Regions from separate parts of the Pulveribacter sp. genome, predicted to be linked through region 2. Evidence: riboswitches for the same ligand, from Rfam matches in the RefSeq annotation. Region 2 holds a riboswitch; the other holds the start of a gene.
What was found. Region 2 has a riboswitch for glycine ahead of RT282_RS15695 (D-amino acid dehydrogenase). Riboswitches for the same ligand answer to the same signal wherever they lie in the genome.
Positions count from the first base shown of each region.

Region 1 (3,391 bases), on a different contig from region 2:
GGAGCCCAGCCATGACCGCCGTGATGATCTCCACCATGGCGCTGTGCTTTGCGCTGACGGTGTCCGTGGCCGTGTCCATCGGCCTGGCGTCCATCCTGGGCATCCAGATGGCCAACGCCAACATGCTGATCGCCGTGAAGGAAATGTTCGGCGCGATCAACAAGTTCCCGCTGGCGGCCATTCCCTTCTTCATCCTGGCGGGCAACCTGATGGAGACCGGTGGCATCTCGCGCCGCCTGGTCGAGTTCGCCAAGAGCCTGGTGGGCGGCGTGCAGGGCGGCCTGCCCATGACCTGCGTGCTGACCTGCATGATCTTCGCGGCCGTCTCCGGCTCGTCGGTGGCGACCACCTTCGCCATCGGCGCCATCCTGATCCCGGCGCTGATCAAACATGGCTACCCCACCAGCTACGCCGCCGCGCTGCAGGCCACCAGCGCCGAGCTGGGCGTGATCATCCCGCCCTCAATCCCCATGATCCTGTACGGCGTCAGCGCCGAGGTCTCCATCGGCGAGCTGTTCATCGCCGGCTTCGGACCCGGCTTGCTCATCAGCGGCGCGCTGATGCTGTTCGTCTGGGCCTACTGCAAGTACAAGGGCTGGGGCAAGCACGACGGCGACGGCCGCATGCCCTTTGGCCGCGCGCTGCTGCAGGCCGGCTGGGCACTGCTGATGCCCGTGATCATCCTGGGCGGCATCTACGGCGGCGTCTTCACGCCCACCGAGGCCTCGGCCGTGGCGGTGTTCTACGCGCTGGTGGTGGGCATGGTCGTGTACCGTGAGATCGGCGTGCGCGACCTGTACGCGGTGCTCAAGAAATCGGCGATCTCCTCGGCCGTGATCATGTTCATCATCGCCAACGCAGGACTGTTCGCCTTCCTCATCACCCGCGCCGGCGTGCCCGACGCCATCGGCCGCTGGCTGCAGGAGGTGCTGCAGACGCCGACGCTGTTCCTGCTGGGCGTGAACGTGGCGCTGTTCCTGATCGGCATGTTCATCGAGACCAGCGCCGCCATCATCGTGCTCGGGCCCATCCTGGCGCCGGTGGCAGCGCACTTCGGCGTCGACCCGGTGCACTTCGGGCTGATCATGGTGGTCAACCTGGCGCTGGGCATGATCACCCCGCCCTTCGGCGTGAACCTGTTCGCCGCCTGCACGGTGGCGCGGATTTCACTGGACCGCATCGTCGGGCACCTGCTGCCCTTCGTCGGGGTGATCCTGCTGTGCCTGCTGGTCATTACCTACGTGCCGCAGCTGTCGCTGTTCCTGCGCGACATCGTCTACGCGCGCTGAGGATGGGGATGAAGCCCGCGCCGGCCCCCGCGCTGGCTTAGAATCCGCCGCGTCAGGAGAGAGCCCGTACGCGATGCACGCGCCAAGGGCCGCCGAAGGCGCAGGCAGCAGCCGAACGCTCAGGCAAAAGGACTGACGACACGCCCGCAGGGATGCGGGCGTTTCCCTTGCTGGAGAGAGGCTGGACGCGCGCTAGACAGATTGAGCCGGCCCACCGAAGGAGCAACCCCCGTACCCGGGGCGAATCTCTCAGGTCGAGCGGACAGCCGGGCAAATCCTGCGGCCAAGCCAGACGAGGCGGGCCGCATCACCATTTGCCCCGGAGCCTGTTCGCCCGTGACCACCACCGAATCCCTGCTGACCACCCCCCTGCACGCCCTGCACCTGGAGCTGGGCGCGCGCATGGTGCCCTTCGCCGGCTATGCCATGCCCGTGCAGTACCCCAGCGGCCTGATGGCCGAGCACCTGCACACGCGCGCGCAGGCCGGCCTGTTCGACGTCTCGCACATGGGCCAGCTGCTGCTGGTGGGGCCGGATGCCGCCGCGGCGCTGGAAACGCTGATGCCCGTGGACGTGATCGACCTGCCCGTCGGCCGCCAGCGCTATGGCCTGCTGCTGAACGAGGACGGCGGCGTCATCGATGACCTGATGTGCTTCAACCAGGGGCTGGTGGACGGTGCAAGCACACTGTTCCTGATCGTCAACGGCGCCTGCAAGGCGGCCGACATCGCGCACATCCAGGCGCGCATCGGCGACCGCTGCGAGGTGCGCCCCCTGCCCGACCAGGGGCTGCTGGCGCTGCAGGGCCCGCAGGCCGCCGCGGCGCTGTCGCGGCTGGTGCCGGGCGTGCAGCAGCTGGTCTTCATGAGCGGCGGGCACTTCGACTGGCAGGGCGTGCCGCTGTTCATCACCCGCAGCGGCTACACCGGCGAGGACGGCTTCGAGATCTCCGTGCCCGCCGCGAACGCCGAGAGCCTGGCGCGCGCCCTGCTGGCGCAGCCCGAGGTCAAGCCCGTGGGCCTGGGCGCGCGCAATTCGCTGCGCCTGGAGGCCGGCCTGTGCCTGTACGGCAACGACATCGACACCACCACCACGCCGCCCGAGGCCGCGCTGAACTGGGCCATCCAGAAGGTGCGGCGCACGGGCGGCGCGCGCGCCGGCGGCTTTCCCGGCGCGGCCCGGGTGCTGGCGCAGATCGACGACCCGAGCAGCCTGACGCGCAAGCGCGTGGGCCTGGTGGCCCTGGAGCGCGTGCCCGTGCGCGAGGGCACTGCCCTGCAGACGGAAGCGGGCGAGAGCGCCGGCACGGTGACCAGCGGCCTGCTGGCGCCCAGCCTGGACAAACCCATCGCCCTGGCCTACGTGCCGCCGCACCTGGCCCAGCCCGGCACGCGCCTGAACGCCCTGGTGCGCGGCAAGGCCGTGCCCATGGAGGTGGCGCCCACCCCCTTCCTGCCGCCGCGCTACCACCGCGGCTGACGGCCGGGCCGGGCACCCGCGGCTACAGTGCCAGCGGGCGCACCGCCCACTTTATCGATCCTTTTTTCGTTCCAACTTTCCTTCGGAGCCGCCCCATGACCATCCAGTATTCCAAAGACCACGAGTGGATCAACACCGCCGAGCCGGCCGCCGCCGTGGTCGGCATCACCGTGCACGCGCAGGACGCCCTGGGCGACATCGTCTTCGTGGACCTGCCCGCCGTGGGCACCACCTTCAAGCAGGGTGAAGTGGCCGGCGTGGTGGAGTCGGTGAAGGCCGCCGCCGACGTGTACATGCCGATCTCGGGCGAGATCGTCGAAGTCAACGAAAGCCTGCGCGCCGACCCTTCGCTGGCCAATTCCGACCCGCTGGGCAGCGGCTGGTTCTTCAAGGTCAAGCTGAGCGACGAGAAGGAGCTGTCCAGCCTGATGGACGAGACGGCCTACAACGAGTTCGCGGCCAACGCCTGACGGCGCGCCGGCCCGCGGCGCCTTGGAGGGCGCGCGGGCCGCTGGTCAGAAATATTAGTCAAATCGAGCTCAAACCCTTGCCAGGCAAGCGGCAGCAGCTCTTTATTCAATAGCAAACCGAAGGCTCCGTCCCATGCAGATGCCCGCCGCCCT
Region 1 is NZ_DAMATK010000002.1:733,479-736,869, forward strand. It holds gene RT282_RS09700 (TRAP transporter large permease) at 12-1,289, shown strand; glycine riboswitch at 1,340-1,427, shown strand; glycine riboswitch at 1,450-1,565, shown strand; gene gcvT (glycine cleavage system aminomethyltransferase GcvT) at 1,626-2,768, shown strand; gene gcvH (glycine cleavage system protein GcvH) at 2,864-3,238, shown strand; gene gcvP (aminomethyl-transferring glycine dehydrogenase) at 3,372-3,391, shown strand, end outside.
Region 1: linked by a shared signal. The riboswitch ahead of gcvT (glycine cleavage system aminomethyltransferase GcvT) and the one ahead of RT282_RS15695 (D-amino acid dehydrogenase) in region 2 are both predicted to bind glycine.

Region 2 (3,391 bases):
ATGGCGATCTGCGTGCTCAGCCAGTGGACGCTGGCCCAGGTGCTGGCCACCTACCGGCTGAGCGAGGCCGAGGGCGTCAAGTACCTGGCGCAGCTGGACCGCATCGGCATCATCGAGCTGCGCCCGGGCAACCGCTACCGCCTCAAGCTCGCCAAGACCTTCCGCTGGCGCCCGCGCGGCCCGGTCATGGACTACTTCCGCGAGCACGCGCTGCTGGACTATTTCGGCGGCGCCTTCGACGGCCCCGGCGAGGGCGTGCTGCTGGTGCACGGCAGCATCGCCCGCGGCCAGCTGGCCGCCTTCACCGAGCGCCTGCAGCGCGTGGCGCAGGATTTCGCCCAGCAGCACCTGGCCGACCAGCGCCTGCCCGAGGCCGAGCGCGAGGGCTGCACGCTGCTGATGGCGCTGCGCGGCTGGGAGTTCGAGGCCTTCACCGCCATGCGCCGCGTGGCGCCGCCGCCGCCCGCGCCAAGCCGGCAGGCGTAAGCAAACGTCTATCAAAACAATAGCTGCCCGCGCTTGACCAGCAAGGGCTGGAGGCCTTTTTGACCCTTATCACCCGCTGCACGCGCAGCGCGTGTGTGACGTCTGCTCACAAACATTTGCGCAGTCGCTACCAAGGCTGCCGCCGGCCTTCACGCAGGCGCGGGACCATGGCCTCCATCGGGCAACCGAGTCCAACAAGGAGGATCACCATGAACCGCATCACCCCCGCCCTCGCCGCCGCAGTCGCCGCCCTCGCCCTGGGCCTGGGCGCCAGTGGCGCCGCGCACGCCGCGCCCAGCGCCACCGTCGTCATCCAGACCGGGCCGCAGGCCGTGCAGCCGGCCTACGTGGTGCAAAGCGCCCCGCCCCCGCCGCGCTATGAGCGCGTACCCGCCCCGCGCCGCGGCATGGTCTGGTCGCAGGGCCACTGGGAATGGCGCGGCCACCTCTACCACTGGGTCCCCGGCCAGTGGATGCGCGTGCGCCACGGCCAGCACTATCGCCAGCCTCGCTGGGAACAACGCCATGGCAAATGGCAGTTCAACCAGGGCCGCTGGGACCGTGACGGCGACGGCGTGCCCAACCGCTACGACCGCCGTCCTAACGACCCGCGCCGCCACTGATGGCGCATCCTGCTACGATGCGCGCCGCAGGAGAGCCAGCGGCCGGTCACGGCTGCTGCACCGAAGGCGCAAACTCCCATACACGCTCAGGTACCGTACTGCACACACAGCAATAGCCGTCTGGAGAGCCGCCCCCGCACACGGGGCGCACCGAAGGAGCAAGCCCACCGCACAGTGCGAGGGCGAATCTCTCAGGTCACAAGGACAGGGGGAGCGGCAGCCAGACCTCTTGGCGCGCCCTGCTTCCCCGCTATTTTTTCGATAGCCGCCGGCGCGCGCCTGGTCTGCGCAAACCTTGAAAAAGGCTTGTAGAACCATGCGCGTTATCGTTCTGGGCGCCGGCGTCGTCGGCACCGCTTCCGCTTATTTCCTGCAGCAGCTCGGCCACGAGGTTACCGTCATCGACCGCCAGGCCGTGCCCGGCGCCGAGACCAGCTTTGCCAACGGCGGGCAGATCTCCGTCAGCCACGCCGAGCCCTGGGCCAATCCGTCGGCGCCGCTGAAGGTGCTGTCCTGGCTGGGCAAGGAGGATGCGCCGCTGCTGTTTCGCCTGCGCGCAGACATGCGCCAGTGGCTGTGGGGCCTGCAGTTCCTGCGCGAATGCACGCCGGCGCGCACGCGCCACAACATCCACCAGATCGTCCAGCTGGGCACCTACAGCCGCGCCGTGCTGCGCGAGCTGCGCGAGCAGCTGGGCCTGCAGTACGACCAGCGCACGCAGGGCATCCTGCACTTCTACACCAGCGAGCGCGAGTTCGAGTGCGCCCTGGGCCCGGCCGAGCAGATGCGTGCCCTGGGCTGTGAGCGCCAGGTGGTCAGCGCCGAAGAGGCCATCCGCATCGAGCCGGCCCTCGCCGCCATGCGCGAGCAGCTGGCCGGCGCCACCTTCACGGCCGAGGACGAGTCCGGCGACGCCCATCTGTTCACGCGCGAGCTGGCCCGCGCGGCCGAGGCCGCCGGCGCGCGCTGGCGCATGGGCTGCCACATCACGGCCCTGCGCGAGACAGGCGGGCGCATCGACCACGTGGAGATCACCAACGAAGAGGGCCGCTACGAGCGCGTGCAGGCCGATGCGTACGTGTTGGCGCTGGGCTCGCACAGCCCGCTGCTGGCGCAGCCGCTGGGCATTTCGCTGCCCATCTATCCGGCCAAGGGCTACTCGGTCACGCTGCCGGTGCGCGACGCCGCCCTGGCCTACCAGACCAGCCTGACGGACGACGAATTCAAGCTGGTGTTCTCGCGCTACACGCGCCCCGCGCAGGGCGGGCAGGAGGCGCGCGACGTGCTGCGCGTGGCCGGAACGGCGGAGCTGAACGGCTATTCGCGCGCCCTGAGCGAGGTGCGCTGCGCGGCCATCGTGCGGCGCGTGGCGCAGCTGTTTCCCGGCGCCGCCGACACGGCCGCTGCGCAGTACTGGTCGGGCCTGCGCCCGGCCACGCCGAGCAACGTGCCGCTGATCGGCCGCACGCGCGTGTCCAACCTGTTCCTGAACACCGGGCACGGCACGCTGGGCTGGACGCACGCCTGCGGCTCGGGCCGCTCCATCGCGCGCATCGTCAGCGGCCTGGCGCCGGAGCTGGACTTCGCCTTCTGCGGCCCGCGGGGTGCGGGCGCCACCCTGCAGCCTGCGCAGCTGCCGGTCTGAAGCGGAACTTCAAGCGCCGCGGCCTCTCACTTTTTGATAGCTGCTGGCGCTTGACTGGCGAGCGTTAGAGCTACTTTTTAGTAGTTTACTTGGCCGCCGCCTTCTTGGCCGCCGCCGGCTTGGCTGCGGCGGGAGCGGCGCGCGGGGCACGGGACTGGGCCGGCGCGGCGGCATCGCCCCCGGCCGCCTGCACCCACTGCGTGGCCATGTCGCTGGCGGTCTTGAGCGCGCCGCTGGCCATGTCGCGCGTGGCATCGAACGCCGCCTGCTGCGTGGCCGCGTCCTGCATGGCGTGGGCGGCGATCTGCTGGAACTGCTGGGTCAGCGCGCCCCACCACTGCAGCGGGTCGGCGGCGGCGCCGGGCGCGGCCTCGGGCTTTTCGCTGCCCGCTTCCTGCTGCGGCTGCGGGGCGGGTGCAGGGGCCGGCGCGGCAGCCGGTGCGGGCGCTGCGGCCGCAGCGCCCAGGCCGCCGAAGGCCGCCGCCACGTCGCCCATGGCGACGTTCATGCCCTGCAGCGTGGCCAGGGTCATCTTTTGCACCTCCAGCGCCTGGACCGTGGCGGTGAGCGCGCGGGCGTTCTGCTCCAGCCAGAACTGCACGGCCTTCAGCTCCTGGATGCGCTTGTCCAGCTCCTG
Region 2 is NZ_DAMATK010000008.1:52,133-55,523, forward strand. It holds gene RT282_RS15685 (helix-turn-helix transcriptional regulator) at 1-486, shown strand, start outside; gene RT282_RS15690 (YXWGXW repeat-containing protein) at 696-1,109, shown strand; glycine riboswitch at 1,220-1,327, shown strand; gene RT282_RS15695 (D-amino acid dehydrogenase) at 1,426-2,754, shown strand; gene RT282_RS15700 (PhaM family polyhydroxyalkanoate granule multifunctional regulatory protein) at 2,840-3,391, opposite strand, start outside.